One region of the Microbispora sp. CSR-4 genome, then DNA from elsewhere that is predicted to be linked to it. Evidence: predicted binding sites of a transcription regulator. Region 1 holds the regulator's gene; the other holds the start of a gene.

The links. The regulator LexA, encoded in region 1, represses DNA repair genes until DNA is damaged. The targets are predictions, from matches to a motif close to TCGAACANNTGTTCGA.
Region 2: recA (recombinase RecA) is a predicted target of LexA. The motif match lies at 5,182-5,197, and genes of this name have one in related genera.

What each region holds. Positions count from the first base shown of each region.
Region 1 covers NZ_VJVX01000007.1:26,307-33,299, forward strand. Annotated here, with positions in the region: gene FLV34_RS42260 (cellulase family glycosylhydrolase) at 1-621, shown strand, start outside; gene FLV34_RS08600 (MalY/PatB family protein) at 631-1,725, opposite strand; gene lexA (transcriptional repressor LexA) at 1,814-2,527, opposite strand; gene nrdR (transcriptional regulator NrdR) at 2,965-3,444, shown strand; gene FLV34_RS08615 (vitamin B12-dependent ribonucleotide reductase) at 3,563-6,448, shown strand; gene FLV34_RS08620 (alpha/beta fold hydrolase) at 6,512-6,993, opposite strand, start outside.
Region 2 covers NZ_VJVX01000020.1:91,944-98,936, forward strand. Annotated here, with positions in the region: gene FLV34_RS17020 (LVIVD repeat-containing protein) at 1-598, shown strand, start outside; gene rny (ribonuclease Y) at 877-2,499, opposite strand; gene recX (recombination regulator RecX) at 2,780-3,385, opposite strand; gene recA (recombinase RecA) at 3,916-5,016, opposite strand; gene FLV34_RS17040 (hypothetical protein) at 5,345-5,620, shown strand; gene FLV34_RS17045 (ABC transporter permease) at 5,739-6,824, opposite strand; gene FLV34_RS17050 (ABC transporter ATP-binding protein) at 6,821-6,993, opposite strand, start outside.

The sequences.
Region 1 (6,993 bases):
TGGCTCCAGGAGCTCATGAAGTACATGGGCACCGGCGTGAACGGCATGTCGTTCACCTACTGGTCGTGGAACCCCAACTCGGGTGACACGGGCGGCATTCTCAAGGACGACTGGGCGACGGTCGACCAGGCCAAGCAGAGCATCATCTCGCCCTACCTGATCCCGCCGACCGGCGGTGGTGGCACCCCGACGCCGCCAGTGTCGCCCTCGCCCTCGGCCTCGCCGTCGGCGTCTCCGACTCGGTCGCCCTCCCCATCGCCGTCTCCCTCGCCGTCTCCCTCCCCGTCGCCGTCCGCGTCTCCCTCGTCGCCGGGCGGGAAGACCTGCACGGCCACGTACAAGGTCGTCAACGAGTATCCCGGCGGCTTCCAGGGCGAGGTCACGGTCAAGGCGGGTTCGTCGGCCATCTCGGGCTGGACCGTGAACTGGTCCTTCCCGAACGGCCAGAGCATCACGCAGCTCTGGAACGGCACGCTCAGCGCGAGCGGGTCCAACGTCACGGTGACGAACATGTCCTACAACGGCACGCTGGGCGCCGGCGCCTCGACCGCGTTCGGCTTCAACGGAAGCTGGTCGGGCAGCAACGGCGTTCCGTCCTCGGTCACCTGTACGGCGAGCTGAGCGGGCGCGTCACGTCAGCACGGCGGCGATCCTCGACAGGATCTCCTCCAGGATCGCCGCCGATGTCGCGAAGTTGAGGCGGGCGAAGGTGTCGCCGCCTCCGTACATCGGGCCCGGGTTGAGCCTGACCCGGGCCTCCCGCTCGACGAACGCCGCCGCGCCGGGCACCCCGAAGTCGAGCCACGCGAGATAGGTGGCCTCGGGAACGCGGTAGCCGACCGACGGGAGCCGCTCGGCGACGAGCCTGCGGTTGCGGTCGAGGATCGCCAGCACCTCCTCCAGCCACGCGTCGCCGTGCCGCCAGGCGGCCACCGTGGCCTCCACCCCGAGCACGCTGGGCGCGCCGAAGATGTGGGCGGGCTGGCGGCCGAGTGCGTCCCTGGCCTCCTTCGCGCCGAGGTGGGCCACCGAGCAGTGCAGTCCGCCCATGTTGAAGGCCTTGCTGGCGGAGGTCAGCGTGACCGTGCGCTCGGGGAGGATCGTGGCGAACGGGATGTGCCGCTTCGGGGCGTACGTCAGGTCGGCGTGGATCTCGTCGGCGATCACCAGCGTGCCGTGCCGATCGGCGTACGCGGCGACGCCTTCGAGCTCCTCACGGGTGAACGAACGGCCCGACGGGTTCTGCGGGTTGACCAGCAGGAGCACACTGACGGGCTCTCCGGGGACCTCGAACCTGCCGTCGGCCGTCAGCGGCATGGGCACCAGGCGGCGGTTCATCCCGGTGATGGTGGTGAGGAAGGGGTCGTAGGCGGGGACGTGCAGTGCCACGGCGTCGCCGGGCTCGGTCAGGACGTGCAGCAGCACCTGGAGAGCCTGGTTGAGGTCGGTGAAGGACCGCACGTGGGCCGGATCGGCCCGCCAGCCGTGCCGCGTCTCCATCCGCTCGGCGAACGCCTCCGCCAGTGGTCCCGCGGTCGGGGTGTCCAGCCAGGCGGGATAGCCGAGGTCCTTGGCGGCGCGTCGCGCTATGGCCTCCGTGACCACGTCGGGCACGGGGAAGTCCATGTCGGCGACCCAGGCGGGGATGACGCCGGGCGCGGCCTGCGCCCACTTGATTCCGTCACGGCCCCGGGCCGCGTCGAGGGAGAGGGAGTCGAGCTTCATCCGACTCACCCTAATTGCCGGTTGACGACCGCCGAAAAGGCGGCCGCCGCGCCCCGCGATCCCGTCGTGCCGCGGGGCGCCGGCGCGGCTACAGCTTGCGAAGGACAGCCGTGACCTTGCCGAGCACGGTGGCCTCGTCGCCCGGGATCGGCTCGTAGTTGGGGTTGTGCGGCACCAGCCACACGTGCCCGTCCTTGCGCTTGAAGGTCTTCACGGTGGCCTCGCCGTCGATCATCGCGGCCACGATGTCGCCGTTGTCGGCGACCGGCTGCTGCCGGACCACGACCCAGTCGCCGTCGGCGATGGCGGCCTCGATCATCGAGTCGCCGGAGACCTGGAGCAGGAACAGCGTGCCCTCGCCCACGAGCTGCTTGGGCAGGGCGAACACGTCCTCGATGCTCTGCTCGGCGAGGATGGGCCCACCGGCCGCGATGCGGCCGACCAGCGGCACGTAGGCCGCGGTGGGCCGGCTGAACCCGGGCTCCTCCTCGGAGGTGGCGTCGGGGTCCACCCACAGCACCGGCTCGCCCGGCAGCCGGACCTCCAGGGCCCGGGGCCGATGGGGATCACGCCGGAGGTAGCCCTTACGCTGGAGCGCCGTGAGCTGGTGCGACACGCTGGAGGTGCTGGTCAGCTGGACCGCTTCCCCGATCTCCCGCATGGACGGCGGATAACCGCGCTGCTGGACCGAGTCGCGGATCACCTCGAGAATCTTCCGCTGCCTGGGGGTGAGGCCAAGCGAGTCGCGCCTGCGAACCGCGAGGTCGCTGACGCCATTCGCCTGCTCACTTCGGTCACTCACGATGCCACCTCTCAATCCGTGTTCCTCGTGTCGCACAGAGCGACCGTACCGCGATTCAAGATCACCGTCAAACAATTGTTCGATATCCAGCGAAATCGCCGATCTCGCCGTCCGCCTTCATCGTACGGGAGTTCGATCGATCCCGTGTTCGATTTCCCCGATCTTCTTCGGCCGCTGTAGGCGCAGGTCAGAAGCCGTGCGAAAAACGGCCGGGAAAAGGCGCGTAAACGGCCTATTCCGCGACGGCCGGGGCGCGTGATGCGGCCGTGACCCGGGGTGCGACACGCGGGCGGAGCAGGGACTTCCTTGCCCAAGGCCGGTTCGACTTGCGTTCAAGGTCGGGCGCTCCTACGGTTGGACCACAACATCTAGTAGTCACACCGGTGTAAGTTCACCACACCTTGTGTTCGGGGATGTGCGTTCAGGGAGGCGATGAAGTGCACTGTCCGTTCTGTCGCCACCCGGACACCCGGGTCGTGGACAGCCGCGCGGCAGAGGACGGGGCGGCGATCCGTCGCCGGCGCACCTGTCCCGAGTGCGGGCGCAGGTTCACCACGCAGGAGACCGTACTGCTGATGGTGAGCAAGCGCAGCGGAGTCACCGAGCCGTTCTCCCGCGAGAAGGTCATCGCCGGCGTGCGGCGGGCCTGTCAGGGGCGCCCGGTCAGCGAGGACTCCCTCGCCCAGCTCGGGCAGCGCGTCGAGGAGAGCATCCGGGGCACGGGCGCGGCCGAGATCGCCTCCCACGAGGTCGGCCTGGCCATCCTGGGCCCGCTCCGCGATCTCGACGAGGTGGCCTACCTGCGCTTCGCGTCGGTCTACCGCAGCTTCGAGACGCTGGCGGACTTCGAGGCGGAGATCGAGCGGCTCCGCGCGGCCCACGGCACCGCAGCCCATGGCACCGGGGGCGAGGAATAAGACGCCTTCCGGGGGACCGGGACGAGGCGGGCGGGGCGCGACGGCGCACCGCGACTATGTGGTTTCAACGAGCGTGGTCCGGAGAAGGGGCTCCATCGGGCCCTGGGAGGGGGAAGTCATGACGGAGACCGTGAGCGGCACGGTGTCGGGTGCGGGGGGTCACCCGGGCAAGCGCCCGCGCAAGGGCCTGAAGATGAAGCGCATCTTCACCACCCCGGGTGTCCACCCGTACGACGAGGTCCGCTGGGAGCGGCGCGACGTCGTGATGACGAACTGGCGGGACGGCTCGGTCAACTTCGAGCAGCACGGCGTGGAGTTCCCGGACTTCTGGTCGGTCAACGCGGCCAACATCGTCACCACCAAGTACTTCCGCGGGGCGGTGGGCACCCCGCAGCGCGAGTCGAGCCTCAAGCAGCTCGTCGACCGGGTCGTGGGCGTCTACACCAGGACCGGCGTCGAGAACGGCTACTTCGCCTCCGACGAGGACGCGGAGATCTTCGACCACGAGCTCAAGCACGCGCTGATCCACCAGGTCTTCAGCTTCAACTCCCCGGTGTGGTTCAACGTCGGCACCCGCTCCCCCCAGCAGGTGAGCGCCTGCTTCATCCTGGCCGTGGACGACACGATGGAGTCGATCCTCGACTGGTACAAGGAAGAGGGCGTCATCTTCAAGGGCGGCTCCGGCTCCGGGGTCAACCTCTCCCGCATCCGCTCGTCCAAGGAACTGCTGTCCAGCGGCGGCACGGCCAGCGGCCCGGTGTCCTTCATGCGCGGCGCCGACGCCTCCGCCGGCACCATCAAGTCGGGCGGCGCCACCCGCCGGGCGGCCAAGATGGTCGTCCTCGACGTGGACCACCCCGACATCGAGGAGTTCATCGAGACCAAGGCGCGCGAAGAGGACAAGATCCGCGCGCTGCGCGACGCCGGGTTCGACATGGACCTCGGCGGCAAGGACATCGTGTCCGTGCAGTACCAGAACGCCAACAACTCGGTGCGGGTCTCCGACGAGTTCATGCGGGCCGTCGAGGCGGGCGACAAGTTCGGCCTGCGGGCCCGGCTGACCGGCGAGGTCATCGAAGAGGTCGAGGCGCGGTCGCTGTTCCGCAAGATGGCCCAGGCCGCCTGGGAGTGCGCCGACCCCGGCCTGCAGTACGACGACACGATCAACGACTGGCACACCTGCCCCGAGACCGGGCGCATCACGGCCAGCAACCCCTGCTCGGAGTACGTCCACCTGGACAACTCCTCGTGCAACCTCGCGTCGATCAACCTGCTGAAGTTCCTGCGCGACGACGACTCCTTCGACGTCGCGACCTTCGTGAAGGTCACCGAGCTGATCATCACCGCGATGGACATCTCGATCACCTTCGCCGACTTCCCGACGCAGAAGATCGCCGAGACCACCCGGGCGTACCGCCAGCTCGGCATCGGCTACGCCAACCTGGGCGCGCTGCTGATGGCGACCGGGCACGCGTACGACTCCGACGGCGGCCGGGCCATCGCGGCCGGGATCACATCGCTGATGACCGCCGTGTCCTACCGCCGCTCGGCCGAGATCGCCGGGATCGTCGGCCCGTACGACGGCTACCAGCGCAACGCCGAGCCGCACAAGCGGGTCATGCGCAAGCACGCCGCGGCCAACGACGACCTGCGCACGCTCGGCGACATGGACAAGGCCCTGCACACCGAGGCCACCCGGCAGTGGCAGGAGTGCCTCAAGCTGGGCGAGAAGAACGGCTACCGCAACGCCCAGGCGTCGCTGCTCGCCCCGACCGGCACCATCGGCCTGATGATGGACTGCGACACCACCGGCATCGAGCCCGACCTGGCGCTGGTGAAGTTCAAGAAGCTCGTCGGCGGCGGTTCGATGCAGATCGTCAACCAGACGATCCCGCGGGCGCTGCGCCGGCTCGGCTACCCGGAGGAGCAGGTCGAGGCCATCGTCGAGTACATCGCCGAGCACGGCCACGTCGTGGACGCCCCCGGCCTGCGGCCGGAGCACTACGAGGTGTTCGACTGCGCGATGGGCGAGCGGGCCATCGCCCCGATGGGCCACGTCCGGATGATGGCGGCCGTCCAGCCGTTCCTGTCCGGCGCCATCTCCAAGACCGTCAACCTGCCCGAGTCGGCCACCGTGGACGACATCGAGCAGGTCTACCTGGAGGGCTGGAAGCTCGGCCTCAAGGCCCTGGCCGTCTACCGCGACAACTGCAAGGTCGGCCAGCCGCTGTCGGTCGCGAAGAAGACCTCCGAGGAGGCCCCCGCAGAGGCGGCGGACAAGGAGCCGGTCGTCCAGGTCGTGGAGGTCGCGCGGCCGACCAGGCGGCGGATGCCCAACCAGCGGCCGAGCACCACCACCCGCTTCACGGTGGGCGGCGCCAAGGGCTACATGACCGCCTCGTCCTACCCCGACGACGGTCTCGGCGAGGTCTTCCTCAAGATGTCCAAGCAGGGCTCGACCCTCGCGGGCGTGATGGACGCCTTCTCCGTGGCGATCTCGATCGGCCTCCAGTACGGCGTGCCGCTCGACACGTACGTGCAGAAGTTCGTCAACATGCGCTTCGAGCCGGCGGGCATGACCGACGACCCCGACGTCCGGATGGCGCAGTCCGTGATGGACTACATCTTCCGGCGGCTCGCGCTCGACTACCTGCCGTACGAGGACCGGGCCGCCCTCGGGATCTTCTCCGCGTCCGAGCGGGCCGCGCAGCAGCGCGGTGAGGACCCGGCCGCGCTGCAGGACGTGGACACCGCCGCGCTCGCCCAGTCGGCGCCGATCGAGAGCGGGCAGGCGCCGGTCGAGAAGGCGCAGCCCGCGCCGGTCGAGAAGGCCCCGGCAGCGCCGGTGGCCGTGCCGGAGCCGCGCCGGGTCGGCGCCTCGCTGGAGAGCCACCAGGGCCGTACGGCGGACGCGCCGCTGTGCATGACCTGCGGCACCAAGATGCGCCCTGCCGGGAGCTGCTACGTCTGCGAGGGTTGCGGCAGCACCAGCGGCTGCAGCTGATCGGTTCGCCGTCAGGCGGGGCGCCGGAGAGATCCGGCGCCCCGTCGGCGTGTTCACGGGACCTCAGACCGCCGCGGCCATGCGGTCCAGGCGGCCGGTGATGACGGCGGTGAACGCGGCGGGGTCCTCGAACGGCAGGCCGTGGCCGCCGGGGACCGTCACGAGCTCGGCGTGGGGAATGAGCCGGGCGAGCTCGCGCTGGTGGTGCGGCGGCACGATCCGGTCGTCGGCGCTGGAGACGATCAGCGTCGGTGCGGACACGTGCGGCAGGAGCCCGGTGATGTCGACGGAGATGTCGGCCAGGGTCTGCCTCTCGAACCCGTCCTCCGCGCCGCCGAGCATCGCCGTGAACGCGGCGGCGGCCTGCTCGAAGTCCTCCGCCGACCGGGCGCGGAGCGTCTCCTCGCCCATCGCGGTGAACTGGAGCAGACGGGCCAGCAACTCGCGGTCGGTGCGCACCAGGCGGACCCACAGGTCCATCTGGAAGGCCATCCACGGGTCGGTCCTGGCCCATCCGGCGTGCGCCGTCAGCGACAGGATCTTCT
Region 2 (6,993 bases), on a different contig from region 1:
GAACTGCGTCGCGCACAACGGGTCGCTCGTTCCCGTGCCCGGCCGGGACATCATGGTCCAGGCCTGGTATCAGGGCGGCGTCTCGGTGTTCGACTTCACCGACTCGGCCAACCCGCACGAGATCGCGTACTTCGACCGCGGCCCGGTCAGCGCGACCTCGCTGCTCCTCGGCGGTTTCTGGTCCGCGTACTACTACAACGGCAACGTATACGGCAGCGAGATCGCCCGCGGGATCGACGCGTTCAAGCTGACCGCGAGCCAGCACCTGGACCAGGCCGAGATCGACGCGGCTGCCACGGCCACCTTCGACCGGTTCAACACCCAGCAGCAGCCTCGGGTGACGTGGCCGGCGAGCTTCCCCCTGGTGCGCGCCTACTACGCGCAGGCGCTGCGCACCGGCACCATGAAGAAGAACACCGCCGACAACGTACAGAAGTTCGTCGACCGGGCCGAGCAGTTCACGAACGGGCCGCAGAAGAACGCCGCGGTGGCGCAGCTTCGGGCCGTCTCCCACCAGCTCGACACCTCCGTCAAGGCGCAGGCGACGCTGGCGAAGGCGCTCAACGACCTCGCCGACGCGCTCAGCCTCAAGGCCTGAGCCGACGGGGGGCGCCCCACCGGGGCAGTCCCCACACGACCGGGGCCCCCGTCCAGCATTGGACGGGGGCCCTTCGCCGTGGGCGCCCCGGGCTGTGGGGCATGAGGGCCGGGACTATGCCGGCCGAGGCTTCACGCGGCGATGCTCACCGGAGGGGCGCCGCCTACCGGGCAAGGTGGGGAGCGGACGGGGCGTCGCCGAGCGACCCCCGCAGGGCAGGCGGCACCGGGCAAGGCGTACCTGCCGGGGCTTCATGGGGTGAGGCTCTCAGATGGGGCTTACCGGGCGAACTCCGTGGCACGGGACTCGCGGACCACGGTGATGCGGATCTGGCCGGGGTAGGTCAGCTCCTCTTCGACCTGCTTGGCGACGTCCCTGGCGATGACCTGGGCCTGGATGTCGTCCACGTTGTCGGGCCGGACCATCACCCGGATCTCCCGGCCGGCCTGCATGGCGAAGACCTTGTCCACACCGTCGTACGACTGGGCGATCTCCTCCAGACGCTCCAGCCGCTTGACGTACGCCTCCAGGGACTCGCGCCGGGCACCGGGGCGGCTGCCGCTGATCGCGTCCGCGGCCTGGGTGAGGACCGCCTCGACGGTCTTGACCTCAACCTCGTTGTGGTGCGCCTCGATGGCGTGGACGACGTCCTCGTGTTCGCCGTACCGGCGGGCGATCTCCGCGCCGATCATCGCGTGGCTGCCCTCGACCTCGTGGGTGAGCGCCTTGCCGATGTCGTGCAGAAGCGCGCACCGCTTGACGAGGTCACGGTCGAGCCCCAGCTCGGAGGCCATGATTCCGGCGATGTGCGCCGACTCGATCAGGTGCTTGAGCACGTTCTGGCCGTAGGAGGTGCGATAGCGGAGCTGGCCCAGCAGCGTGACCAGCTCGGGGTGCATCTCGGTGATGCCCAGCTCGACCAGGGCGTCCTCTCCCGCGCGCACGCACAGGTCCCGCACCTCGGCCTTGCTGCGCTCGTACGCCTCCTCGATGCGCTGGGGGTGGATCCGGCCGTCGAGCACCAGCTTCTCCAGCGTCAGCCTGGCCGTCTCCCGCCGGACCGGGTCGAAACACGACAGCAGCACCGCCTCCGGCGTGTCGTCGATGATCAGATTGACCCCGGTGGTGGACTCGAACGCCCTGATGTTGCGGCCCTCGCGGCCGATGATGCGGCCCTTCATCTCGTCGCCGGGCAGGTGGAGGACGCTCACCACCGACTCGGCCGTCTGCTCGGTGGCGACCCGCTGCACCGCCAGTGTCACGATCTTGCAGGCGCGCTTCTCGCCCTCCTTCCGGGCCTCGCTCTCGATCTCCCGGACGATCAGCGCGGCCTCGCGCTTGGCCTGGTTCTCGATCTCCTTGACCAGCTCCGCCTTGGCCTGCTCGGCCGTCAGGCCGGCGACCCGCTCCAGGATCTCCTGCCGCCGCTCGGCCACCCGCTCCAGCTCCTCACGGCGGTCGGCCAGCTCGGTCTCGGTCTCGGCCAGCTTGCGGGCCCGCTCCGTCTGTCTGCGCGCCTCCTCGTCAAGCCGCTGCTCACGCTCAGCAAGCCGGTTCTCGCGACGCTCGAGGTCGGAGCGCAGTTCCTTGAGCTCCGTCTTGAGGATCCGCGCCTCCTCCTCGACCTCCTTGCGCATCAGCGCTGCGCTTTCGGCGAGTGTCTCCGACTTCTTGAGGATCTCCCCCGCGTCACGCTCCGCCTTCGTGCGGATCTCCTCGGCCTCGCGTCTGGCCTGTTCGAGTTCCTCGTTGACCTCGGCCTTCACCTCGGCGAGCTGCTCGGGCGAGGGGCCGGACGGTGCGACGACGCCGGTGCGGCGCATGACTATGACGAGGGCGGCGATCATCACGAGAGCCAGCAGCACTACCGCAACCGCAAGAACGATCACGATCGTGTCCATGCGCGCTCACCCCTCACGACAACTATTGGCAGAGGTCACACGCGCAGCACGGCAGCGCCCGGTGGCGTCACCAGGACAAATATCGTCGCAATGCCCGGACGCCCCAAGGGGCGGCCGATATGGCCCGGAGGCCGGTCAATGTCTCTCGTCCGTCGTGGTTCACCGTTATGGCAATCCGCGCTGCGCGGAGTAACTCCTCACTGCGGTCGAGATTAAGCGTCAGAGAGGTAACGAGCAAGCAAAGATGCCCTGTCAAGTGACTTTTGCGTGGTGCGATGGCTCACTCGAAGGTCTCCGGAAGCCCATCTGACGGGCTGCCTTCGGCCTCGATCGCCTCTCGGACCACGCGGAAGGCCAGCCCCGGCGAGTAGCCCTTGCGGGCCAGCATGCCGACCAATCGTCGCATGCGAGCCTGCGGCTCCACCCCACGGGTGGCGGCCAGCTTCCGGTCGACGAGCCTGCGTGCGGTCTCGGCCTCCTCGTCCGGATCAAGCTGCCCGACGGCGTCCTTGACCGTCTCCTCGGCCACGCCACGCTGCCGCAGTTCCTGCGCGAGCGCGCGGCGGGCCAGCCCGCGACCGGTGTGCCGGGAGCTCACCCACGCGGCGGCGAACGCCTTGTCGTCGATGAGCCCGACCTCGGAGAACCGCTCAAGCACGGCGTTCGCCGCATCCTCGGGCACGTCCCGCTTACGCAGGGCGTCCGCTAGCTGAGCCCGGGTCTTGGGGGCCATCGTGAGCAGCCTCAGGCAGATGGCCCTGGCCACCGCCTCCGGGTCGGCCGGCGGCCCCGCGCTCGCCGCGGTGCCCTCCTCCGGCCCGTCAGGAAGCCACCCGTCGGACCTCCTACGCTTCCCCCGGCGTCCCGGCGTGCCCGGCTCCCCCAAGCCGGCCCAATCTCCACGGCCTGCCAGGTCTCCCGGCACGCCCGGTCCCTCCGAGCCTGCCCAATCTCCACGGCCTGCCCGGCGTCCCGGCGCGGCCGACTCCCCCGGGCTCGCCCAGTCTCCCGGCGCGGGCCGGTCTCCCCGTGCGCCCGGCTCTTGCAGCCTTGCCCGGTCTCCGCGCGTGCGGCCACGTCCCTGGCGTCGGCGGCCGATAGGGCCGGCTTCCTGGCCCGCCTCCGCCCGCCCGCTCGCCTCGCGGCCGATCTCCTGCCCGCCGATCCTCGAACGCCCGTTTTCCGCACGCCCGGTCTCCGTACGCGCGTTGCCCGCACGCCCGGTCTCCGCACGCCCGCCGTCCGTACGCCCGCTTTCCGCGCGCCGGATCTGCTCGCGGAGGGCGGCGATCGTCGCGGAGACGTCCTCAGCGGGCCTCTGCGGCTCTTCGGCCGGCGCCCAGGGTCCCGAGTTCCAGTCCCCCGGCCCGATCTCGCCGTCCGGGCCAGGGGGCTCGTCGCGCCTCATGCCTGCGCTCAGACGTCACCCGGCTTGGGCGCACTGGCCGCCTTGCTGCCCCGGCCGGAGGTGGGGGCGGCCGGCGTCGCCGGGGCTGCGGGGGGCTCGCTCGGCGTGTCGAGCCGCGGCCCGACTCCGAGCTTCTCCTTGATCTTCTTCTCGATCTCGTTGGCGATGTCGGGGTTGTTCTTGAGGAAGTTGCGGGCGTTCTCCTTGCCCTGCCCGAGCTGGTCGCCCTCGTACGTGTACCAGGCGCCGGCCTTGCGCACGAACCCGTGCTCGACGCCCATGTCGATCAGCCCACCCTCGCGGGAGATGCCTACGCCGTACAGGATGTCGAAGTCGGCCTGGCGGAAGGGCGGGGCCATCTTGTTCTTGACGACCTTCACCCGGGTCCGGTTGCCGACCGGCTCGGTGCCGTCCTTGAGCGTCTCGATCCTGCGCGCGTCCAGCCGCACCGACGCGTAGAACTTCAGCGCCTTGCCACCCGTGGTGGTCTCGGGGCTGCCGAACATGACGCCGATCTTCTCGCGGAGCTGGTTGATGAAGATGGCGGTGGTCCGGGTCTGGTTCAGCGCACCGGCGATCTTGCGCAGGGCCTGCGACATCAGGCGGGCCTGGAGACCGACGTGGCTGTCGCCCATCTCGCCCTCGATCTCGGCCTTCGGCACGAGGGCCGCCACCGAGTCGATCACGATGATGTCGACGGCGCCGGAGCGGATCAGCATGTCCGCGATCTCCAGCGCCTGCTCACCGGTGTCCGGCTGGGAGACGAGCAACGCGTCGACGTCGACGCCCAGCTTCTTGGCGTACTCGGGGTCGAGGGCGTGCTCGGCGTCGATGAACGCGGCGATGCCGCCGCCCTTCTGGGCGTTGGCCACGGCGTGCAGGGCGACCGTCGTCTTACCGGAGGACTCTGGGCCGTACACCTCGACGATCCGGCCGCGGGGATAGCCGCCGATGCCGAGGGCGACGTCGAGAGCGATCGAACCGGTGGGGATGACCTCGATCGGGGCACGCGCCTCGTCTCCGAGGCGCATGACACTGCCCTTGCCGAACTGCCGCTCGATTTGCGCGAGGGCGGTCTCAAGGGCCTTCTCGCGGTCGTTGATTGCCATTGGGTGCCCCCTGAAGGGTGTCGTCTGCTCGGTCACCGAAAAGCTACGGGGTGCCACCGACATTTTCCGGAGCTTCCCGCACACCGCCCCGAGAGGTGGGCCGGGAGCCTGTCGCGCCCCGGCGACCTGACGGCGCGCACCCCGGCGGCGACCAGTCCAATATAGCCGAACGACTGTTCGATCACATGCGGAACCGCGGCCGAGCCGGGGACGAACGGCGTCCCAACCGTGCCGTTACATTCCCGGGCCTTACCCTGCCGTGGTTGTCAGCGCGCTGACCTGCGACGATTCTTGTAGCGAAGCTGGATCTCCCCGCTGGAGGGGCTACGTGACGGGCACCGGCGACTACAGCCGACAGCGTCTGGCCCGCCTTGAGGCGCTCGCGGCGCGACTGTCCGGGCAGGGTCTTTCCGCGCGGCTGCTCGGCACGGACGATCCGGTCCTGTCCGTCCGGCACCCCGGCACCGGCAGGCAGACGATCGTCTTCGCGACGCCCTCCGGGGAAGGATGGATGTTCCTGTGGGCTCCGGGCGGCCAGGAGAGCGCCGACGACCCCGGCCGTGCGGCCGAGCTGATCGGTCAGGCCCTCTCCCGGCCCCCATGATCCTCCGTCCGCGCCCCGCCGGGAGCGAACGCCTCGCCCCCGCCGTCAGAGAACGCCTCACCCCCCGCCGGGAGCGAACGACCTCGCCCTGCTACCAGCGAACGGGTTCACCCTGCCGTCAGCGGACGACCTCGCCCAGCTTCCCCCGGGCGCCGGTGCGGAGCCCCGCCCGCTGATAGACGCGGGCCGCGCCCAGCAGGACGGCCACCACGGCCACGACCATGAGCACCGCGGCGATGAGGATCTCCACCAGCGGCACGTCGACGGCCGCCGTACGGACGGGCATGACCATCGAGGAGAACGGCGGCACGAACGACAGCACGCGCGCGACCGTGCCCGTCGGCTCGACGGCGGCGAAGTAGGCCGTCAGGTAGGTGAACATCATGAGCATGGTCATCGGCGTCAGGACGCTGTTGAGCTCCTCCTGCCGCGACACCAGGGAGCCGAAGGCGGCGGCGAGCGCCGAGAAGAAGGCGTAGCCCAGCACGAACCAGACGACCGCGCTGACCACGATTCCCCCCATTCCGGGCGGCAGGTCGGCCGTGAAGCCGGTCGCGGACGACGCCGACAGACCGGCGGCGATGACCACGACAAGGTTGACCAGCCCCAGCGCCCCCAGCCCGACGATCTTTCCGCCCAGGAGCTGCCAGGGACGCACCGAGGTGAGCAGGATCTCCACGATGCGGCTGCCCTTCTCCTCGACCACGCCCATCGCGACGAACATCGAGGAGTAGATGAGCAGGAAGAACAGCACCATCACGATCAGGGTGGCGATGCCGGTGCGCACGCCCTGATAGCGGGCGTCGGCGCCGACCGACTCCACCGTCAACGGCGTGATCGTGAGACCGGCCGACTTGATCTGCGCGTCGCGGTGGGCGCTCTCCAGGATCAGTCCCAGCCGCTGGTCGAGTTCGCCGTTCGCGAGGACCTTGTTTCCATTGATCAGGGCCGCGTCGAGGTCCCCGTCGACCACGGCCTTCCGCGCCGCCGCCTCGTCCGGCAGCCGGGAGTACGCGAGCTGGGCCGCGGGCGGGGGCGCCTCGCCCACCACGCCGACGTCGTAGGTGTCGTCGCCACCCAGGACCTTCGGCAGGAACGCGAGCGCCGCCACCAGGACCGCGCTGACCGCCAGACTGATCAGGTACGACTTCGTCCTGATGCGCGTGCGGATCTCCCGCTGGGCCACCAGCCACAGGCCGTTCATGCCACCGCCTCCCTGAAGATCTCGGCCAGCGTCGGCTGCCTGCGGCCGAAGTGCTCGACCCGGCCGGCTCCCATCGCCGTACGCAGGATGTCCTGGTCGTCGCCCTCGTCGCACAGCAGGACGTCGCGGTCGCCCTCGCGGGTGAGCTCGCCGGGCAGGCCGTCGGCCC